One region of the Microbacterium sp. LjRoot205 genome, then DNA from elsewhere that is predicted to be linked to it. Evidence: riboswitches for the same ligand, from Rfam matches in the RefSeq annotation. Region 1 holds a riboswitch; the other holds the start of a gene.

Evidence for each region. A riboswitch is a leader RNA that binds a small molecule or an ion and turns the genes downstream of it on or off. The one in region 1 is predicted to bind thiamine pyrophosphate.
Region 2: it holds a riboswitch for thiamine pyrophosphate, as region 1 does, so the genes downstream of both, thiM (hydroxyethylthiazole kinase) here and AC04ME_RS12040 (ECF transporter S component) in region 1, are expected to answer to the same signal.

What each region holds. Positions count from the first base shown of each region.
Region 1 covers NZ_JBGFFH010000005.1:124,415-138,040, forward strand. Annotated here, with positions in the region: gene AC04ME_RS12025 (TerC family protein) at 1-871, opposite strand, end outside; gene AC04ME_RS12030 (energy-coupling factor transporter transmembrane component T family protein) at 1,087-1,884, opposite strand; gene AC04ME_RS12035 (ABC transporter ATP-binding protein) at 1,881-3,341, opposite strand; gene AC04ME_RS12040 (ECF transporter S component) at 3,338-3,994, opposite strand; TPP riboswitch at 3,988-4,097, opposite strand; gene AC04ME_RS12045 (D-alanyl-D-alanine carboxypeptidase family protein) at 4,180-5,820, shown strand; gene AC04ME_RS12050 (ABC transporter ATP-binding protein) at 6,018-8,261, opposite strand; gene AC04ME_RS12055 (ABC transporter ATP-binding protein) at 8,258-9,985, opposite strand; gene AC04ME_RS12060 (enoyl-CoA hydratase/isomerase family protein) at 10,186-11,247, opposite strand; gene AC04ME_RS12065 (ATP-binding cassette domain-containing protein) at 11,369-13,354, shown strand; gene AC04ME_RS12070 (hypothetical protein) at 13,434-13,626, opposite strand, start outside.
Region 2 covers NZ_JBGFFH010000010.1:9,011-17,981, reverse strand. Annotated here, with positions in the region: gene AC04ME_RS17005 (DUF402 domain-containing protein) at 1-551, shown strand, start outside; gene AC04ME_RS17000 (NAD-dependent epimerase/dehydratase family protein) at 616-1,581, shown strand; TPP riboswitch at 1,604-1,697, shown strand; gene thiM (hydroxyethylthiazole kinase) at 1,688-2,536, shown strand; gene AC04ME_RS16990 (bifunctional hydroxymethylpyrimidine kinase/phosphomethylpyrimidine kinase) at 2,533-4,683, shown strand; gene argC (N-acetyl-gamma-glutamyl-phosphate reductase) at 4,928-5,980, shown strand; gene argJ (bifunctional glutamate N-acetyltransferase/amino-acid acetyltransferase ArgJ) at 5,977-7,134, shown strand; gene argB (acetylglutamate kinase) at 7,131-8,048, shown strand; gene AC04ME_RS16970 (acetylornithine transaminase) at 8,045-8,971, shown strand, end outside.

The DNA of each region.
Region 1 (13,626 bases):
GCACCCACAGCAGCGGCTCGCCGCCGTTGATGAACGGCAGCTCGTTGACGTGCAGGGCGTGCATCACGAGCTTCACGCCGATGAAGGCGAGGATGACCGCGAGACCCTGGGCGAGGTACACCAGGCGCTGCAGCAGACCGCCGATGAGGAAGTACAGCTGACGCAGACCCATGAGGGCGAACGCGTTGGCCGTGAAGACGATGTACGCCTCTTCGGTCAGACCGTAGATCGCGGGGATCGAGTCGACCGCGAAGATCAGGTCGACGAAGCCGATCGCGATGATCACGAGGAACATCGGAGTGAAGAAGCGCTTGCCGTCGCGCTGCACGGTCAGGCGATCGCCGTTGTACTCGTCGCTCACCGGCAGGACACGGCGCACGAACCGCATGAAGCGGCCGTTGGCGGGGTCGGACTCGCCGTGCGCGAAGGCCTGGCGGTAGGCGAGGAACAGCAGCAGGGCGCCGAACAGGTAGAAGATCCACGAGAAGTTCTCGATCAGCGTGGCGCCGAGCGCGATGAACCCACCGCGCATGATCAGCGCGATCACGATGCCGATCATCAGCACCTTCTGCTGATAGATGCGCGGCACGGCGAAGCCGGTCATCACGATCAGGAAGACGAAGAGGTTGTCGATCGACAGGGCCTTCTCGGTGAGGTATCCGGCGAAGTACTCGCCGCCGTAGGTCCAGCCGGACACGGTGCCGATGCCGACACCGAACAGCAGCGCGAGGCCGATGTAGAAGGCAGACCAGCGGGCGGACTCGCCGATGGTCGGCTCATGGGGCTTTCGCACGTGGGCGAAGAACTCGTACACGAAGAAGGCGATCGTGACGGCGATCGTGATGATCCACACGAGAGGCGTGATGTTCAAGAGGTCTCCAGAAGACGTAGGCGTGACGATGTCGACGCCAAGGTCTTCTCCATCCTCGAGAACGAGAACCGGGGACCCGGGATGCAGGGACATCCGTAATGACGAGCCGCCCGTGGTGGAGTACTCCCCTTGGGTTCACTCGATGCTAGCGAATACATCGGCATTCCAGCTATGAGAAAGCTGAGTGGATGCTGCGGGTCTGTCGTTCGTGCGCCTCAGGCGGTCGGGCCGAGGATGAAGTTCCATGCACCGGTGCGCACAGCCACGGCGATCGCCACCACCGGGATCACCGCTGCGACGACGACCAGCACCGTGTCCCGCCGATCCCACCTCGACTCCCTCGCCCACGAGCGGGGCGCTGTGCCGCCGAAGCCGCGGGCCTCCATCGCGGTGGCCAGGGAGGATCCGCGTCGGATGGCCAGCACGAACAGCGCGAAGGCCATGCCGAAAGCTCGGCGAACCCGCCCTTCGTCGGCGACGCCGCGAGCCCTCCGCGCGAGTGCCAGTGCGCGCCAGTCATCGGCGAGCAGGCCCAGCATCCGCATCCCCGCGAGCGCGCCGACGACGAACCGCGCCGGCAGCTTCACCCGCTGAGCCAGGTCGTCGGCGAGATCGGTGGGATCGACCGTGACGAAGAGCACCACGGCCGGCAGCCCGATCGCGAGAACGCGCACGGCGGTCGCTGCAGCGAGGGCGAGCGATCCGTCGCTGACGCGCATGACCAGCCACTCGAAGTGCACCGTTCCGCTGGTCGCGCCGTAGAGCGCGATGGTGACCGCGCTCAGCGGCGCTGCGATCCACAGCACGGCGGTGCGGGTCCAGAACTCCTTGGCCCGCAGGCCGGCGAGAAGGAGCAGCGGGATCTCGAGCAGCAGGGCGACGGATGCCGAGACGACGTCGATCGTCAGCACGAGCGGCAGCGCGATCAACAGCGCCGCGGTGAGCTTCGCGAGGGCTGAGCGAGGGGCGATCGGCCCCGGTCTCTCGATGCGGGCGGTCAGCGGGTCGATCATCGGCCGACCTCCAGGCGCCGCGCATGCAGGGCCTCCAGCACGGCCTCGTCATGGCTGATCGCCACGATCGCCGTGCCCTCGTCACGCAGGCGTGCGATCAGGCCGACGAGTTCGGCCCAGGTCGTGGCGTCCTGCCCGAAGGTGGGTTCGTCGAGCACCAGCATCCGCGGCCGGGTGGCGAGGGCCGCGGCGACCGTGAGCCGCCGCTTCTCCCCGCCGGACAGCGTGTACGGGTTGGCTCCGGAGAGCGAGGTGAGCCGCAGTCGTTCGAGGAGGTCGTCGACACGAGCGGTGATCTCGGGCTCGGAGAGTTTCAGAGCCCGGGGGCCGACCGACAGCTCGTCGCGCACGGTCTTCGCGAGCAGCTGGTGTTCGGGAGTCTGCATGACCGACGCGATGCGGGTGAGCAGCGCGCGCGACGACCAGCGGAAGGGGTCGGGCTTCTCTCCGGCGGCGAGCGCGGGCAGAGCCGCGACCCGGCCGTCCTCGGCGGGGATGAGCCCTGCGAGCGTGAGTCCGAGCGTCGACTTTCCTGCGCCGTTCGCGCCGGTGACGCCGAGCACCTCGCCCGCGCGAACCTCGACATCGAACGGCCCGGCGACCGCGAGCCCCCGTCGCCGAGCGACCGTGAGGCCGCGCGCTTCGAGAAGGGTCTCCCCCGGCTGGTGCGCCGGCGCGGGCGGAACGGCGGGCGGGTGGCCGGGAACCCACACACCGGATGCCGCGAGCTCGGCCCCTCGCGCACCGAGCACCTGCTCAGGGCTCCCGTCGGCGAGGACGACCGTGCCCTCCGGCTCGGCGCCGAGCACGATCACCCGCGTGACGAGCGGCAGCCAGACGTCGATGCGATGCTCGATCACCACGAGGGTGGCGCCCGTGGCGTCGAGGACGGCGGCGACGGCATCCCGCACGTCCTGCACTCCCTCGGGGTCGAGGTTCGCGGTCGGCTCGTCGAGCAGGATCGCGCCCGGTCGCATCGCCAGCACGCCGGCGAGCGCGAGACGTTGCTTCTGACCGCCCGACAGCGCGGCCGTCGATCGATCGAGTGCGACATCGAGCTCGACGGCGTCCAGCGCCGCGCGCACCCGCTGCCAGATCTCCTCGCGGGGGACGCCGAGGTTCTCGCAGCCGAATGCCACGTCGTCGCCGACCCTCGCGAGGATCGTCTGCGTGTCGGGGTCCTGCAGCACCATGCCGACTCGACCACGCGCCTGGATGGGCGGCACGCCGTCGACGAGCAGCCCTCCGTGCGTCTCGCCCTCGTCCGCCCCTCCGAGCACCCCGCCGAACCCCTGCAGCAGGGTCGACTTGCCCGAGCCAGAGGCCCCCAGCAGCAGCACCCGCTCGCCCGGTTCGATGCGCAGGTCGACGTCGCGCACCGCCCACCGCAGTCGCGTCGCGTACCGCCACCCCCAGCCGCGGGCTTCGAGGGTGGCGGGCGTCGTGGTCGAGGTCACACCCGTGCGGTGACCTCGCGGCCGGCGGCGAACCGGCTGAGGGCTCCCGTCGCCGCGAGTCCTCGGGCGATCAGCCACGCGCCGAGTCCGGCGATCACCGCACCCGAGATGGTGGTCGAGACGATGTAGACGGTGGTGAAGAGCGTGTCTGCTCCGGCGTACCAGAGGATGCGGTCGTTGATGCCGCACGCGAGTCCCGCTCCGGCACCCGCCAGCATCGCGACGGGCAGACGCCAGACGCCGTAGATGAACACGAGGAAGATCAGTTCGGCACCGAGACCCTGCACGAGGCCCGAGACGATGGTCAGCGGACCCCAGGCGTTGCCGACGAGGGCCGAGATGATCGCGGCGACCAGCTCGGTGTAGAGCGCGGCGCCCGGCTTGCGGATGATCAGCGCGCCCAGCACACCGGCGATGAGCCAGGGCCCGGCGAGCAGGCCCTGCACGCCGGGGAGCAGCGGCTTCAGGATGCTGCTGGGCACCTCGTAGCCGACGTTCCAGAGCAGGAAGATCAGCGCGCACGCGACGGCGATGACGCTGGCGACGACGATGTCGACGACCCGCCAGCGCCAGAGCTCAGGGCGACCGAGGCCCTTCGAGGCGCGCGAGACGGCTGCGGATTCCGTGGTGGATCCGGACGTGGATGTACTCATCAGTGACTCCTCCCTGCGCTGGCATGACCCAGATCAGGTTCGACGGTCGAAGCGCGATTCGCTCCCTCTCAGCCCGGCTCGCCGGACTCCCGTGGTTGTTCTGACGATCTTACCCAGTGACGACACTCACGTCTGCTCCTGTTGCAGCGACACTGATCCCTGCGCGAGTTCGGTACCGTGAGGAGGTGACCGCTCCTGACTCCGCCGAGGCCACCGCCTCCGCCGTTCCTGCGGGCGATGCGTCGACGCCCGACGCGACAGCGCCTCATGCGTCAGCGCCTGCCGGTGCCACGGCTGACTCGTCGGAGCCCGCCGGTTCGCCTGCGGCGCTTCCTGATGCCGACGTCGCGTCGGCCGGCACGACGGATGCGGCACCCAGATCAGATGCGGATGACGACGCCCCCGGGCTCGTCGCTCTCGAGGCGGCTCTCGCGACTTCCGAGACGACTCCCCACGCCCAGTGGGCAGAGGGCGCCAGCGGTGGGACGCCCCTGACGTGGGTCGACGCGGTCGAAGTCGCGCGGCACCCGGCGACCGAGGCGCTCGATGACACGCCTCCCGCCGCGAGCGGCGGCGCACTTCTGACCGGAGCCCATCTGCGCCCGGCGATCACCCGCCCCGGCGTGCTGGTCCCGCTCGGCGTTCTCGTCGGGTTGCTCGGCACCTATGTCGGGTCGGCCATGCTGTGGCCGTTGCACGAGGTGGCGCCGACCGTGCAGGCAGTGGAGCTCTCCACGGTCGCCGCGCCCGCAGCCGCCATCACCTGGCCCACCCAGGGAAGCGCCGCCGTGGGAATCGGCGGCATCGGCACGACGTCGTCATCGCTCGATGCGGCGGCGATCGCGAGCGTCACCAAAGTGGTCTCGAGTCTGATGGTGCTCGATCGGATGCCTCTCGCCGTGGGCGAGCAGGGCCCGGAGTTCTCGTTCACGCGGGCGGACAACCTGGCGTACTGGGACTACCGCCGCTCTGACCAGTCGGCGCTCGACGTGCCCGTGGGCGGCACTCTCACCGAGTTCCAGCTCCTGCAGGGAACGCTGCTCGGTTCGGCGAACAACTACATCGACCGTCTCTCTCAGGAGATCTGGGGCTCCCCTTCGGCGTTCACCGCTGCGGCGGAGGTGTGGCTGCGCGACCGTGGCCTCGACAGCATCACGATCGTGACCCCATCGGGGTTCGACGCCCGCAACACGGCCACGCCTGAGTCGCTCGTCGCGCTGGCCGAACTGGCGATGCAGAACCCCGTGTTCGCCGGCATCGTCGGCACTCCGTCTGTCGATCTTCCGGGCGCCGGCACAGTGGTGAACACGAACGGGATGCTGGCGGATCCTGGCGTGGTCGGAGTCAAGACCGGCACGCTCGGCGACAGTTGGAACCTGTTGACCGCGAAGGTCATCACAATCGACGACACGACCGTGCACCTCTATGCGTCCGTTCTCGGGCAGGCCGACGATGAGCAGCGCCTCGCCCAGACCCGTTCGCTGTTCTCGCAGGTCGAGACGGCATTGGAGCAGCAGGCCCCCGCTGTCGCGGCCGGCACGGTCGTCGGCACGGTCACGACGCCGTGGGGCGCGACCGCCGATGTGGTGACGGATGCCGATGCCGACATCGTGCTGTGGAACGGCGCGATGGCCGAGGCTTCGACGGACTTCTCCCTGGGCGACAACCGCGAGTCGGGCGACGAGGTCGGCACGTTGACGAGCTCAGGACCGTTGAACACGGTGACGACGTCGCTGTCGCTCGCCGATGACGTCGATGCCCCGAGCCCGTGGTGGCGCCTGACCCATCCGCTCGAGCTCCTCGGCATCACCGAAGCTCAGCGCTGACGACAGCAGAATGCCCCGCCCCCGGATGAACGGGAGTCGGGGCATTCTGCTTCTCGGACGGCGTGCGGATCGACCGTCGTGCGGATCGACCGTCGTGCGGGTCGGCCGTCGGGCGGATCGACCGTCGGACGGATCGACCGTCGGACGGATCGACCGTCGGGCGGATCGACCGTCGGGCGGATCGGCCGTCGTGCGGATCAGCCCTTCTGGCCCCCGTCGTCCGAGCGTTCGACGACGGACTGTGCCGCAGCGGCTTCGGCGGCAGGAACCTGCGCCCCCACCGAGACCCCGACCCGTGCCGCCGCCGCAGCTTCGTCGGCGTCGCCGCTGACGACGACAGGGGTCGAACCCGTGAGTGCGTCCTCTGCGTCGATGTCGGTGGCCGCCTGCTCGAACTGCGACTGATAGAGGCGCCAGTACGCGCCCTGCGCCGTGATGAGCGCGTCGTGCGTGCCCTTCTCGACGATGTCGCCGTGTTCCATCACGAGGATGAGGTCCGCGTCGCGGATCGTCGACAGTCGGTGAGCGATCACGAACGAGGTGCGTCCCTGTCGCAACGCCGCCATCGCGTGCTGCAGCAGCACCTCGGTGCGGGTGTCGACCGCCGACGTCGCCTCGTCGAGGATCAGGATCGACGGCTGAGCGACGAACGCTCGCGCGATCGTGATCAGCTGACGCTCACCCGCCGAGACGTTCGACGCGTCCTCGTCGAGCACCGTGTCGTAGCCCTCGGGGAGGGAGCGCACGAAGCGATCGACATACGTCGCCTTCGCCGCCTCGAGAACCTCGTCGTCGGTCGCCGTGGAGCGTCCGTATCGGATGTTCTCGCGAATGCTGCCGGCGAACAGCCACGGGTCCTGCAGCACCATGCCGGTGCGTGAGCGCAGCTGCTCGCGCGTGACCTCGGAGATGTCCTGACCGTCGAGCAGGATCCGCCCGCCGTTCAGTTCGTAGAACCGCATGATCAGGTTGACGAGCGTCGTCTTGCCCGCTCCGGTCGGACCGACGATCGCGACCGTCTGACCGGGCTCGACCCGGAAAGAGAGGTCTCTGATGAGCGGACGCTCGGGCGTGTACGAGAACGCGACGTTCTCGAACTCCACGACGCCCTTGCCGTCGGCGAGCTTCGGAGCATCTGCGGCGTCGGCCTCCTGCTCTTCGGTGTCGAGCAGCTCGAACACCCGCTCGGCCGACGCCGTTCCCGACTGCACGACCGCGGCCATTCCACCGAGCTCCGACAGCGGCTGCGTGAACTGCTGCGAGTACTGGATGAACGCCTGCACGTCTCCGAGACGCAGCTGCCCGCTCGCGACCATGAGACCGCCGAGCACGGCGATGCCCACATAGGTGAGACTGCCGACGAAGGTCATCGCCGGCATGATGATGCCGGAGAGGAACTGCGCCTTGAAGCTCGCCTGGAACAGCTCCTCGTTCTCGTCCTTGAACTTCTCCAGCGCATCCTGCTCGCGACCGAAGACCTTGACCAGCGCGTGGCCGGAGAAAGCCTCCTCGACGCGGGCGTTCAGGCGACCGACCTTGCGCCACTGGGTGCCGAAGGCCTTCTGCGACCGAGGGCCGATGACACCGAAGATCACACCCATGAGCGGGAGCGCGACCAGCGCGACCAGCGCGAGCTGCCACGAGATCGAGAACATCAGCACGAGCACTCCCACAACGGTGAGAACGGCCGTGATCGCACCGGACAGCGACTGCTGCATGGTCTGCGTGATGTTGTCGATGTCGTTGGTCACCCGGGAGATCAGGTCTCCGCGCTGCACCTTGTCGAAGTACGACAGGGGCAGGCGGTTGATCTTCGCCTCGACCGCTTCGCGAAGGCGCCACATGGTGCGGACCATGATGACGTTGATCACGTAGCCCTGGAGCCAGCTGAGGAAGGCGGCGGTGATGTAGATCGCCAGCACGGCGATGATGACCCAGCGCAGCGCGTCGAAGTCGACTCCGTCACCGACCCTGAAGCTGCCGAGAGCCTCGACCTGGTTGGCGAAGTCGTCCTGCCCGCCCTGACGGAGCGCGGCGACGACATCGTCCTGCGGGGTGCCGGCGGGGAATCCGGGGAAGTCCCCGTTCGCCTGCGCGAGCTGCACCGAGATGAAGCCCTTGTAGATGAGGTTCGTGGCCTCGCCGAGCACCTTCGGCGCGGCGACCGTCAGCACGACGCCGACGGCGCCGGCGATCGACACGAGGATGAACCACACGGCCGACGGCTTGAGCAGCCCGATCATCCGACCGAAGCTCTTGCCGAAGTTGTCGGCCTTGCCGGGTGCGACGCTGTCCCAGCCGCCGCCGTCCTGGCGCGCCTTCTCGGCGAGCTCGGCTTCGTACTTCTCTTCTTCGGTCATCTCGGGCTCGACCGCAGTGGTCGCGGCCGTCGCCTTGGCTGCACGACCGCGGCGGGTCTGGGGCGTGTTCTGCTCGCTCATGCGTCCACCCCCAGCTGCGATTCGACGATCTCTCGGTACGTGGTGCTCGTCTCGAGGAGCTCCTCGTGCGTGCCGACGCCGACCATGGTGCCCCCTTCGAGCACGACGATGCGGTTCGCATCGGTGATGGACGAGACGCGCTGCGCGACCACGATCTTGGTCACGTGCGGCAGCTCACGCCATAGCGCCTGCCTCAATCGGGCGTCGGTGGTGAGGTCGAGAGCCGAGAACGAGTCGTCGAACACCAGGATCTGCGGCTGACGCACGATCGCGCGGGCGATCGCCAGACGCTGACGCTGTCCGCCCGAGACGTTCGTGCCGCCCTGCGTGATGCGCGATTCGAGGCCCTGCGGCATCTCCTCGACGAAGTCGCGGCCCTGTGCGATCTCGAGGGCATGCCAGAGCTCTTCGTCGGTCGCGTCCTCTCTGCCGTAGCGGAGGTTCGACGCCACCGTGCCGGTGAAGAGGAACGGGCGCTGCGGAACGAGACCGATCGTCGCCCAGAGCGATTCGACATCCGCCTTGCGGACATCCGTGCCGCCGACGAAGACGGCTCCGCCCGAGACGTCGAAGAGTCGCGGGATCAACGACACGAGTGTCGTCTTGCCCGCACCGGTCGACCCCACGATCGCGACGGTCTCGCCGGGCTCTGCAGCGAAGCTGATGCCCTTGAGCACGGGAGAGTCGGCCCCGGGGTAGGTGAACTCGACGTCGCCGAAGGCGACCGAGCCGGGCGTCGGGAAGTCGGTGACGCCGTTCGCCGGACGCTCCATGCTCGACTGCGTGTCGAGGACCTCGCCGATGCGCTCGGCCGAGACCGCGGCGCGCGGGATCATGATCGCCATGAAGCTGGCCATGATGACGCCGCCCATGATCTGACCGATGTACTGCATGAACGCGAAGATCGTGCCGACCTGCACCGTGCCGCTGTTGACCTCGATGCCGCCGAACCACACGACTGCCACGATCGTGACGTTGAGGATTAGCATGAACAGCGGGAACAGCAGCACGAACAGCGAGCCGACCTTGCGGCCGACCACCATGATGTCGGTGTTGGCTCCGCGGAAGCGCTCTTCTTCGATGTTCTCCCGGACGAAGGCCCGCACGACGCGCACGCCGGTGAGCTGCTCGCGCAGCACGCGGTTCACGGTGTCGAGCTTGCCCTGGTAGCTGCGGAACAGCGGAACCATGCGGCTGACGACGAGCCCGGCGACGATCAGCAGCAGCGGCACGGACACGGCGATGAGCCAGCTCAGACCGATGTTCGTCTGCACGGCGAAGATGATGCCGCCGATCGCGAGCAGCGGCGCGGTGACGAGCATGGTGGCGCCCATCATCGCGAGCATCTGCACCTGCTGCACGTCGTTCGTGTTGCGCGTGATGAGGGAGCCTGCACCGAACTGCGACACCTCGCGCTCGGAGAATCCGCTGACCTTGGCGAAGACGTCGGCACGGATGTCGCGGCCCGCGCCCATGGACGCACGGGCGGCGAAGTAGGTGGCGATGACCGAGGCGATGATCTGCCCGAGCGAGACGGCGAGCATGAAGAGACCGGTGCGCCAGATGTAGTCGGTGTCCGACTGGGCGACGCCCTTGTTGATGATGTCTTCGTTCAGGCGCGGGAGGTAGAGGGTGGCGAGCGCGCTGGCGAACTGGAACACCAGGACGGCCGCGAGCAGCCATTTATAGCGGGCGAGATAACGGAGGAGGATTTTTCCCAGCACAGGCGGACTTTCTAGGAAGGATGAATCGGCGGATCTCCCGACGGGCGGACGCAGGCCGACGATCGCGCACAAGCAAGAGTGGCATGAACTTCGGACATTCGTATCCCCCGATGGGCGGACCTTCGCTGACAGCGAACCATTTGGCCCGCGGCCAGCGGTTTATGCACCGCGGCGAACAACCGCAGATATATCGAGATACCTCAGAAGAGCGAGCGTTCGGGCACGAAATCCCGAGCCTCAGCACCGGCATCCGACGGGAGCTCGGCGATGGTCGCCGGGTTCCACTTCGGATTGCGGTCCTTGTCGACGACCTGCGCGCGGATGCCCTCGACCAGATCGGGATGCTGCGTCACGAACCACATCACGCGGCGGTACTCGCCCTCGAGAGCGGCGCGCAGGTTCGGGAGTCGACGTGCCTCCCTGACGGCGTCGAGGGTGACGGCGAGTCCGGTCGGTGCCAGGCTCTCGAGCAGGTCCGCGGTCGCCGCGGCATCCGCAGCCTCCTCAGAACGGAGCCGCGACACGGTCTCCGCAACCGTGTCGGACGAGAACGCGCGGTCGATCCAATCGCGTGACGCCGGGAGCGCAGACGGCTCGGGGGTCTCGTCGAACAGCAGCACGATCTCGGCCGGCCCCGTCGGGTCGGCACGATAGGCCAGCGCCTCCCGCAGCGCATCGAGCCGGTCGGACGGCACGAAGTGGTCGGCGAAGCCGAGCAGCACCGCATCCGCTCCGTTCATCGTCGAGCCCGTGAGTCCGAAGTACTCCCCGAATCGCCCTGGCATCCGCCCCAGCAGCCACGTGCCGCCGACGTCGGGGGTGAATCCGATGCGCGTCTCGGGCATCGCCAGCCGGGAACGCTCGGTGACGATGCGGATGGCCGCGTGACCCGACAGGCCGACGCCGCCGCCCATCGTGATGCCGTCGGCGATGGAGACGATGGGTTTCGGGTACTCGGCGATCATCGCGTTCAATGCGTACTCGGCGCGGAAGAACTCGGCGGTCTCCTCAGTGCGTCCGGCCACGATCTGCCCATGCAGTGCGCGAACGTCTCCCCCCGCGCACATGCCTCGCTCGCCCGCGCCGTCGATGACGACGATCTGCACATCGGTGTCGTCGCGCCAACGCTCGAGGGCCTCGGTGAGCTGCTGGATCATCCCGGGGTCGAGCGCGTTGATCGCTTCCGGCCGGTTCAGGGTCAGCCTGCCGAGGGCCCCTTCGGTGCGGACGAGGACCCGGGAAGCGGCGCTGGATTCGGTCACGGGTGCCAGGCTACCCGCTCGACGGACCCTTGCATCCGGCCGCGTTCGTAGGGTAAATGCACGATCCTGCGGCTTTTCCGGCAGGATAGACAGAACTGCCCACTGCAACGAGAGGTCGCAGATGCCCGACGGACAGGTGCTCGAGTTCACGCACGTCACGAAGCGCTTCAACGACGTGACGGCGGTGTCCGACTTCTCCGCGCGAGTCGAGCCCGGTGTCGTGACCGCTTTCCTCGGCCCGAACGGCGCCGGCAAGACCACCACCCTGCGCATCCTCCTCGGCCAGGTGCGCGCCACGAGCGGCACCGCCACGATCGGCGGAGTCTCGCATGCAGAGCTGCGTCACCCGCTGCGCACGATCGGTTCCGTCCTGGAGGAGACCGCGTATCGGCCTCGCCGCTCGGCCTCACGCCAGCTGACGATCGCTGCCAAGGCCAACGGCATCCCGCTCTCGCGTGTCGACGAGGTCCTCTCGCTGGTCGGTCTCGAGCACGAGGCCGAAGGTCGCATCGGCAGCTTCTCGCTCGGAATGCGTCAGCGGCTGAGCGTGGCACACGCGCTGCTCGGCGACCCCGGCGCTCTGGTCTTCGACGAGCCGGCCAACGGCCTCGACCCTGAGGGCATCCGCTGGATCCGCCTCCTTCTGCGTCGCCTCGCCGACGAGGGCCGCACGGTTCTCGTCTCCTCGCACGTGCTGAGCGAGATCGAACAGGTCGCAGACCACGTGCTCGTGCTCTCGAAGGGCCAGCTCGTTCTCTCGAGCGGCATCGAGACGCTCGCCGACCCTTCTGCCGGTTCTGTCGTGGTCGACGCGGCGGATCGTGCCGCACTGAAGTCCGCGCTCTCGGCAGCGGGCCTCGAGGTCGAGGTGCTCCGATCGGGTCTCACGGTTCGCGGCAGCAACGCGGGAGCCGTCGGCGCCATCGCGGCATCGGCCGGCATCGCCCTCGCCACCCTGGTTCAGCGCGGCCCCACTCTAGAGGACGTCTTCATCGAGCTCGTCCGCGGCGGCAGGCTCGCGCCGCAGGCCATCACCGCCGCGCCGGTCGATTCCGCAGCGCCGGTCGCGGATGCCGGAGCGCCTGTCGTCGATTCCGCGGCGCCATCCGAGTCGTCGGACGTGGCCGACTCCGACCACGCCGATTCCGAGACCCTGCAGGCTCAGGATGTCGCGGGGTCCGATGTGTCCGAGTCCGATGCAGCTGCGACCGATGCGGATGCGTCGGTTCTCTCCGAATCCGATGCGGACGCGGCCGACGCCGCCCGCGCAGAGGCCGACGCGGCGGATGCCGAGGCCGACGACGCAGCTGATGCGGCGGATGCCGAGGCCGACGACGCAGCTGATGCGGCGGATGCGGCTCGTGACGTCGAGTACGCCGCGGCGGAGCTCCGCTATGCGGCCGATGCCTCGGATGCGAACGACGCGGAAGATGCGGCCGACGTCGCGTCGGAGGCCGCGCATGCGGGCCGCGAGGACGCCCACGGCGATGATGACCCGGCAGGCGGATCGACCGAGCCGCAGGCGCCCGCGGACACCGAAGCGGCGAACGCCCAGCCGTCGTTCGACGACATCCTCTTCGGCACCGCCCCGGCCGACGCGCCGGACGCTCATGCCGCCGACGACACCGACGCCCGCGTCAGTGACGACACCGACGGTCACGTCGCTGACGCGACAGACCCGAGTGCGAACGAAGACGGCACCGGCGAGCACTCCGGAGTCGAGTTCTTCGCCGAGGCACACGAGTCCGACGAGTCCGACGAATCGCACGATTCCGACGAGTCCGACGAATCGTCGGATGACGCGACGGCTGAAGCGTCTGGCGACGACGACCCCCGTTCGGCTGCCGTCACCTCGATGCTCGCTGCCGCTGCACGCGCGTACTACGAGGACGAGCCCAAGGACTACCCGCTCGGAGAAGTCGACGCCTCAGCAGAGGCGGAGACAGAGGCGGATGCCGCTCCCGAGGCGAACGACGGTCGCGATGGCGAGCACCACGAGCAGCACGAGGGCGAGCAGCACGAGGGCCAGCAGCACGAGGGCCAGCACCACGAGCACCACGAGGGCGAGCACCACGAGCACCACGAGGGCGAGCACGACCGGTCCTGAGGTCACCGCTCGAGGGCACCGACGCGAACGCCCTCCGCGCCGTGAGGCTGCGGAGGGCGTTCGCTCGTTCTCGGATCGCTCAGGCGGGCCGTGGGCGGATCACCGGACGGCGACTCCCCTTCGACACCGGCGTGGGCGATGTGGCCACGATCTCCTCGACGTCTGCCGGTTCATCCGACACATCGAGTCGGAGCGCCTGGGTCAGAGCGAGGCCGTGCCTCGTCGTGAGGATCAGTCGTCGGTACTGCTCGTCACCGGAGAGGTCGATGACG
Region 2 (8,971 bases), on a different contig from region 1:
ACGACGAGCGGGGCCTCGTCGCCTGGCTCGCTCCGGGCACGCTGCAGGAGGGGCAGGGCACTCCGGCAGGCGAGCGCATCCGAACGGTTCCGCTCGAGCGGCGATGGCTGGACCCGCGGACGCGGATCGTGGAGGAGTGGTGGGGCAACGGCATCCTGCGGATCGCCCCCGCAGGCGCCGCGTGGTCGGTGTGGCTCTTCTGGAGCGATGTGAGCGGGGCGGAGTGGCAGTTCGCCGGCTGGTACGTGAACCTCGAGAACGCGCACCTGCGCACCGACCGCGACACCTACTCGTCGGACCACGTCCTCGACGTCGAGATCGAGCCGGACGGCCGGGTGCATCTGAAGGATGAGGACGAGCTGATCGCGGCCGTCGAGCAGGGCCGTCTCACATCCGAGCAGGCGGCGCAGATCGAGCGGCACGCCGACGCGGCGATCGCGTCGTACCGCGACGGTGACTGGCCGTTCGCCGCGGAATGGCGCGACTGGCGGCCGGATCCCTCCTGGACCGTCCCGGAGCTCACGGGGCTGTCAGACCTCCGCGCGCGGTGAACCCGGCATCCGCCGTGAGCGGAAGACACTTCCCCTCGCACGGCGGAGATGGTGGCATGGATCCATGACTGACGTTCTGATCCTCGGCGGGACCGGCTGGCTGTCCGGTCGGATCGCCGGACGCCTGCTGGTGAACGGGGCGGCGGTGATGTGCCTCGCGCGAGGAGGTCGACCGTCCCCGGAGGGTGCGAGCCTGGTTCTGGCCGATCGTGACGACGCCGACGCCTATGACGCCGTCCGCGGTCGCGATTGGGACCACGTGATCGACGTCTCCTCGAATGCGGCGCACGTGGCGGCGGCGGTCGAGGCGCTCGGGGATCGAGCCGCCCGCTGGACGTACGTCTCGTCGGTGTCGGCATACTCCGATGACGAGACGGTCGGGGCGGACGAGTCCGCGCCGTTGCATCAGCCGGCCGGCGCCGGGGATGAGCACGAGTACGGCGCGCAGAAGGTCGCCGCCGAGAACGCGGTTCGCACGCTCGGCGACCGAACGCTGATCGTGCGCCCGGGGCTGATCATCGGGAAGGGCGACCCGAGCGACCGCTTCGGATACTGGGCTGCGGCGTTCCTGCGCGCTCACGACGAACCCGTGCTGCTGCCGCGCGCAGACGGGCGAGACGTGCAGGTGATCGACGTCGATGACCTGTCGGAGTTCATCAGCACGACGACCGCGACCGGAGTGATCAACACGACCGGCGACCGGCACCCGATGGCCGACGTCATCGAGGCGGTGCGCAGGCATGCGGGTCACCGAGGAGACACCGTCACGGCCACCGACGACTGGCTCGTGGCGAATGAGGTGGAGTACTGGGCGGGCAAGCGATCGCTGCCGCTGTGGCTCCCGAGCGACATGACCGGATTCATGACGAGGTCGAACGCGCGCTACCGTGCGGCCGGGGGAGAGCCGCGTCCACTCGACGAGACCATCGCCGTGGTGATCGAGGACGAGCGGGAACGCGGTGTCGATCGCGAGCGGCGCGCAGGTCTGACCCGGACAGACGAACTCGCGCTGATCCAGCTTCTGCGCTGACGGCGCGCGTCGCTAGACTGCGAGCAGTGACACGGGGTGCCGCATCCGCGGCTGAGAACAGACCCGTCGAACCTGATCTAGTTCGTACTAGCGAAGGGATGTCGCAATGAGCGATCGTCTGCGTCCTGAATCCGAATCGACCCTGGCTGCCGCGGCCGGAGAGCTCCTGTCCGAGCTGCGCGAGAGTCCACCTCTGACCCACTGCATCACCAACAGCGTCGTCACGGGGTTCACCGCCAACGTGCTGCTCGCCCTCGGCGCGGCACCGGCGATGGTCGACATCGTCGACGAAGCAGGAATGTTCGCCGGGGTGGCGTCCGGCGTCCTGATCAACCTCGGAACGCCGACCCCCGAGCAGCGGGCGGCGAGCCTCGAAGCCGCGGCCGGTGCCGTCGCCGCGGGCACTCCGTGGGTGCTGGATCCCGTCGCGATCGGCGCACTCCCGGTGCGCACGGCCCTCGCCCACGAGCTGGTCGCCTCGCGCCCCACGGCGATCAGGGGGAACGCATCCGAGATCCTCGCGCTCGCCGGACTCAGCGCAGGCGGCCGGGGTGTGGACGCGACAGACACGACAGACGATGCGGCAGAGGCAGTGCTCTCACTCGCCGCGCGTCATGGCTCTGTGGTCGCGGTGTCTGGACCGGTCGACCTGGTGACCGATGGCGTCCGTCTGCTGCGCATCGCGAACGGTCACGAGCTGCTCACCCGGGTCACCGGCGGTGGGTGCGCGCTGGGCGCGGTCATGGCCGCGTTCCTCGGCGCGGCGCGCTCGACCTCTGCCGATCCGCTCACGGCGGTGGCGTCGGCGAGCCTCGTCTACACGATCGCCGCCGAGAGGGCCGCGGTGCACGCCTCGGGCCCCGGCACCTTCGCTGTCGCTCTGCTCGACGCGCTCGCCGCCGTGCAGCCGGCTGACCTGGTGGCCTCCGCGCGCGTTCGGGAGAGCGCGCTGTGATCGCCGACCTCTCGCTCTACCTCGTCACGGATCCGGGCCTCTGCGGTGAGCGGGGTGTCGTCGAGACCGTGCGCCTCGCTGTCGACGGGGGAGTGCGCATCGTGCAGCTGCGCGACAAGATCGCGACGGATGCCGAGACCGCCGATCAGCTGGTCGAGCTGTCGCGCGTGATCGCCGGCCGTGCGATCCTCCTGGTGAACGACCGGGTCGATGCGGCGCTCGCCGCTCGCGCTCGGGGAGCTCGCGTCGACGGCGTGCATCTCGGTCAGGGCGATGCGTCGGTACTGCGGGCGCGCGAGCGACTGGGTGCCGAGGCGATCATCGGGTTGACGGCGAACACACCCGACCACTTCGACGCGGTGGCGGCTCTGCCTGCGGGCGTGGTCGACTACCTCGGCGTCGGTGTGATCCGCCCCACCGACACGAAGCCCGACCATCCGCCGGTTCTGGGCATCGACGGCTTCCGGTCGCTCATCGAGACGTGCGCCGTGCCCTGCGTGGCCATCGGCGGCGTGGACATCGATGACACTGAGCGACTCCGCGACGCGGGCGCGGCCGGCCTCGCGGTGGTCTCGGCCATCTGCGCCGCGGTCGATCCGAAGCAGACGGCGCAGAGCTTCCTCCGGCGGTGGCGGGCGTCAGGCACGCCGCGGGTGCTCAGCATCGCCGGCAGCGATCCATCGGGCGGTGCGGGGATCCAAGCCGACCTCAAGTCCATCGCCGCGAACGGCGGGTACGGCATGGCGGCTCTGACCGCACTCACCGCTCAGAACACCGTGGGCGTGCGGGCGGTGCATGTGCCGCCCGCGGAGTTCCTGCGGGAGCAGCTCGATGCGATCTCAGACGACATCGTCATCGATGCGGTGAAGATCGGGATGCTGGCGAATGCCGACGTGATCCGTGCGGTCTCCGACTGGCTCGATGCCATCCGGCCGCCGATCGTCGTGCTCGACCCGGTGATGGTCGCGACCAGTGGCGACCGGCTTCTCGACCGGGAGGCCGAGGTCGCGCTGCGCGGACTCCTCGAGCGCGCGCATGTCGTGACGCCCAACCTCGCCGAGCTCGCCGCGCTGGCCGACCATCCGATCGACGGGTGGGATGACGCGCTCGCGGCGGCCGCTGCGCTCTCCGACCGTGTGAGCGCGGCGGTGCTCGTGAAGGGAGGGCATCTCGACGGCGACGACGTTCCCGACGCGGTGATCGACGCTGCCGACGGAGTGAGTCGGGGGTATCCGGGCGCGCGCATCGCGACTAGCAACACGCATGGCACCGGGTGCTCCCTCTCGTCCGCCCTCGCCACCCGCCTCGCCAGGGGCGAGTCCCTCACCGACGCGGTCGCCTCGGCCCGTTCGTGGCTGCGTGAGTCTCTGACGGAGAGCGATGCGCTCCACGTCGGACGAGGACACGGGCCGATCAACCACTTCGGCGGCCTCTGGCGACGTGGCGGACTCGAGACCACCCCCGACCGGGCGCACATCCGCGATCAGTGGTGGGAGCGGATCGCGCACCTGCGGGCAGATATCGACGAGCTCCCCTTCGTCGGCGCTCTCGCCGACGGGACACTCGACCGCGAGTGGTTCCTGTTCTACCTTCGCCAGGACGCGCTGTACCTCCGGGAGTACGCGAGGGTCCTCGCCGAGGCCTCTCGGCTCGCACCGTCACCGCACGAGCAGGCGTTCTGGGCGGAGTCCGCGCACGGGGCGATCGCCGGAGAGCTCGAACTCCACGCGTCGTGGCTGACCCCCGGTGCGGGCGTGGAGGCGGAGACTTTCGCCGCTGATCCGGCCCCCGCGACCGTCGCGTACCTCGACCATCTGCGATCGGTCGCCTTCGGCGCAGACTACGCCGAGCTCATCGCCGCCGTGCTGCCGTGCTTCTGGCTCTACACCGATCTCGGGACGCGTCTGCACTCGGGGGCGTTCGGCGAGTACGCCCGCGATCCGCAGCATCCCTATGCATCGTGGCTCGCGACCTACGCCGATCCGGCCTTCGAGGCGGCGACAGAGCAGGCGGTCGGCTACGTGATGGACGCGGCGGCGCAGTCGGATGCCCCGCGGCGTCGACGGATGCTCCGAGCGTTCGAGGTCTCGAGCGCCCACGAGCTCGCGTTCTTCGCGGCGCCGGCGCTCCCCGTGCCTGCCGGATGACGGACCGGATTTGCGCATGCCGCGACGAGCGCGCTATCGTCGCGGCATGCCTTCGGCCGCCACCGCAACTCTGACGCTCGCTCCGAGCGCCATCGCCGTGCGCCGACGCCGCAGCGGCCGCCGACTCTAGGCGACCCTGCGCTTCTGCCTGCGTACGCACGGCGGTCGAGTGCCGGTGTCGCCGCCCCGGTTCCCGACACTGCACCCCGCGTTCGCCGAGGGGTCCGACCGTTAAGGTAGAAGCATGACGTACTCCGTCGCCGTCTCCGGCGCATCCGGCTACGCGGGCGGCGAGATCCTGCGCCTCCTCGCGTCTCATCCCGACATCGAGATCCGCACCGTGACGGCTCACTCGAACGCCGGTCAGCCGCTCGTGCAGCATCAGCCGCACCTGCGGTCTCTCGCTCACCTCACTCTGCAGGACACCACACCCGAGACGCTCGCAGGTCACGACATCGTGTTCCTCGCTCTGCCGCACGGTCAGTCGGGTCAGTACACGGATGCGCTCGGCGACACCCCGCTGGTGATCGACGCCGGGGCCGACCATCGCCTCACCTCGCAGGCGTCCTGGGATGCGTTCTACGGCGGCGACTTCCACGAACCCTGGGCCTACGGGGTCCCCGAGCTGCTCGTCGACGGCATCAAGCAGCGCGAGACGCTGCGCGATGCGAAGCGGATCGCCGCCCCCGGATGCAACGCATCCACGGTGAGTCTGAGTCTCGCTCCCGGCGTCGCAGCGGGAGTGATCGACGCGGGAGACATCGTCTCGGTGCTCGCCGTCGGCCCCTCGGGTGCGGGGAAGAGCCTCAAGACCAATCTGCTCGCCAGTGAGATCCTCGGCAGCGCCAATCCCTATGCGGTCGGCGGCACGCACCGGCACATCCCCGAGATCCGCCAGGCGCTCGCCGCGGCATCCGGTGCTGCCGCCGACGGCATCCGCATCTCCTTCACCCCTGTGCTCGTTCCGATGTCGCGGGGAATCCTCGCCACCTCGACCGCGCCGATCGCCGGTGACGTCAGTGACGCGGAGATCCGCGCCGCCTGGGAGGACGCCTACGGTGACGAGACGTTCGTGCAGCTGCTGCCCGAGGGGCAGTTCCCGCGCACGGCCGATGTCCTCGGCGCGAACACCGCACTCATCGGCCTTGCGATCGACCGTGCAGCGAACCGCGTGACGGTGGTCACTGCGGTCGACAACCTCGTCAAGGGCACCGCAGGCGCTGCCATCCAGTCCATGAACCTCGCGTTGGGACTTCCCGAGTCCCGCGCCCTCTCAGTGAACGGAGTCGCGCCGTGAGCGTCACCGCCCCCGCAGGATTCGAGGCGGCCGGAGTCGCCGCCGGCCTCAAGTCGACCGGCAAGCCCGATGTCGCCGTGGTCGTCAACCGCGGCCCGCGCAAGGTCGGTGCCGCCGTGTTCACGAGCAACCGCGCCAAGGCCAACCCGATCATCTGGTCTCAGCAGGCCGTCGCCGATCGCGTGGTCGAGGCCGTCGTGCTCAACTCCGGCGGAGCGAACTGCTTCACCGGCAGCTTCGGCTTCCAGACGACGCACCAGACCGCCGAGAAGGCGGCAGAGCTGCTCGGCGTCAGCGCCGGCGACGTCCTCGTCTGCTCGACGGGTCTCATCGGGGTCGGAGACGAGGTCTTCCGCGGCAAGGTGCTCGCGGGCACCGAACAGGCGATCGCCGAGCTGTCGGCCGACGGCGGCGACGTCGCGGCCGAGGCCATCATGACCACCGACAGCGTCTCGAAGACCGCTGTCGTGAGCCGGGACGGCTGGACGATCGGCGGCATGGCGAAGGGCGCGGGCATGCTCGCCCCGGGCCTCGCGACGATGCTCGTGGTCATCACGACGGATGCCGTGCTCGAGCCTCTCGAGGCCGACGCGGCGCTGCGATTCGCGACCGGCACGACGTTCGACCGCCTCGACTCCGACGGCTGCATGTCGACCAACGACCAGGTCACGCTGCTCGCCAACGGCGCCTCCGGGGTGACCCCCGACCTCAAGCACTTCTCTGCTGCCCTCGCTGAGCTCTGCCTGGAACTCGCGGTCAAGCTGCAGAGTGATGCCGAGGGCGCGAGTCATGACATCACCATCGAGGTGCGGCACGCCGCCAGCGAGGGGGAGGCCGTCGAGGTCGGCCGCTCGGTCGCCCGCAACAACCTCTTCAAGGCCGCGATCTTCGGCAACGACCCCAACTGGGGTCGGGTGCTCGCCGCGATCGGCACGACCAACGCGCAGTTCGACCCGTACGACGTCGACGTCTGGATGAACGGCGTCCGCGTGTGCAGCGAGGGCGGCCCCGACCGTCCGCGCGAAGAGGTCGACCTCACCCCTCGCGCCACGCACCTCGTGATCGACCTCAAAGTCGGCGAGGCCACTGCCACGATCCTCACCAACGACCTGACCCACGACTACGTGCACGAGAACAGCGCCTACGCCTCATGACCGACATCCAGGACACCACGCCTGACGTCGCCGCCGTCAAGGCCGCGACGCTCATCGAGTCGCTCCCGTGGCTGAAGAAGTTCCGCGACCAGATCGTCGTCGTGAAGTACGGCGGCAATGCGATGGTCTCGGACGAGCTGCAGGAGGCGTTCGCGCAGGACATCGCGTATCTGAGGTACGTCGGCGTGCTGCCGGTGGTCGTGCACGGCGGTGGGCCCCAGATCTCCGACATGCTGCAGCGCCTCGAGATCCCGAGCGAGTTCAAGGGCGGCTACCGCGTCACCAACACCGAGGCGATCAGCGTGGTGCGCATGGTGCTCACCGGCCAGGTGAACCCGCAGCTGGTCTCGAAGATCAATTCGCACGGTCCGATCGCGACGGGGCTCAGCGGCGAGGATGCGGGGCTGTTCGGCGGGCGTCGCCGCGGCGTCGTGATCGACGGCGAGGAGATCGATCTCGGTCGCGTGGGCGACGTCGTCGAGGTCGACCCGACGCCCGTGCTCGACCACCTCGCGGCCGGACGCGTTCCCGTGGTCTCGAGCATCGCCCCCGACCTCGATCACCCGGGCCAGTCGCTGAACGTGAACGCGGATGCCGCGGCTGCCGCGCTCGCCGTGGCTCTCAAGGCGCGCAAGCTCGTCATTCTCACGGATGTCCCCGGGCTGTACGCCGACTGGCCCAACCGCGACTCTCTCGTGTCGCATCTCACCTCGGAGGCTCTCATCGAGATGCTGCCGACCCTCGAATCAGGCATGATCCCGAAGATGAAGGCGTGCCTGGACGCGATCGAGGGCGGCGTCGACGCCGCCGCGATCATCGACGGACGCGTGCCGCACTCGGTGCTCGTCGAACTCTTCACCAGCAAGGGAATCGGAACAGAAGTGGTCATGGGAAGCGCAGGAGTGAAGGCATGAGCAACTGGCAGGATGACGCGGCGAGCGATCTGGTCCTCAACGCAGGTCCCCGGTTGGCGATGCTGACTCGCGGCGAGGGATCGTACCTCTGGGACTCCGAGGGCAAGCGCCACCTCGACTTCCTCGCCGGCATCGCGGTGACCTCGCTCGGTCACGCGCATCCGGTGTTCGTGGAGGCCGTGTCGACGCAGGCCGCGACCCTCGCGCATGTGTCGAACTACTTCGCGACACCGTCGCAGCTCGCGCTCGCCGCACGGTTGAAGCGTCTCGCCGGTGCCGGGATCGATGGGCGCGTGTTCTTCTCGAACTCCGGCGCCGAGGCGAACGAGGCCGCGTTCAAGCTCGCCCGCCTGCACGGCGGGACGGAGAAGCCCCGCATCCTCGCGCTCGAGAACGGATTCCACGGCCGGACCATGGGATCTCTCGCGCTCACGGCGAAGGCGGCCATGCGCGCGCCCTTCGAGCCGATGCCCGGGGGAGTCGAGCACATCCCGGCGACCATCGAGGCACTCGAGGCGGCCATCGACGACCGCGTCGCCGCCGTGATCGTCGAGCCGATCCAGGGTGAGGCAGGCGTCGTCGAGCTTGCTGAGGGATACCTGCAGGCCGCTCGATCGCTCACTCTCAAGCACGGGGCCCTGCTCATCGTCGACGAGATCCAGACCGGGGCAGGGCGCACGGGCGCCTGGTTCGGCTTCAGCCACGAAGGCATCACGCCTGACGCCATCACGCTCGCGAAGGGCATCGGCGGTGGCTTCCCGATCGGTGCTCTCGTGACCTACGGTGCGGCGAGCTCGCTCTTCACGCCCGGTTCGCACGGCTCCACGTTCGGCGGCAACCCGCTCGCTACGGCCGTCGCAGACGCGGTGCTCACCGAGATCGAGCGCGCAGGCCTCGTCGACAACGCCGCGCGTCGTGGGGAA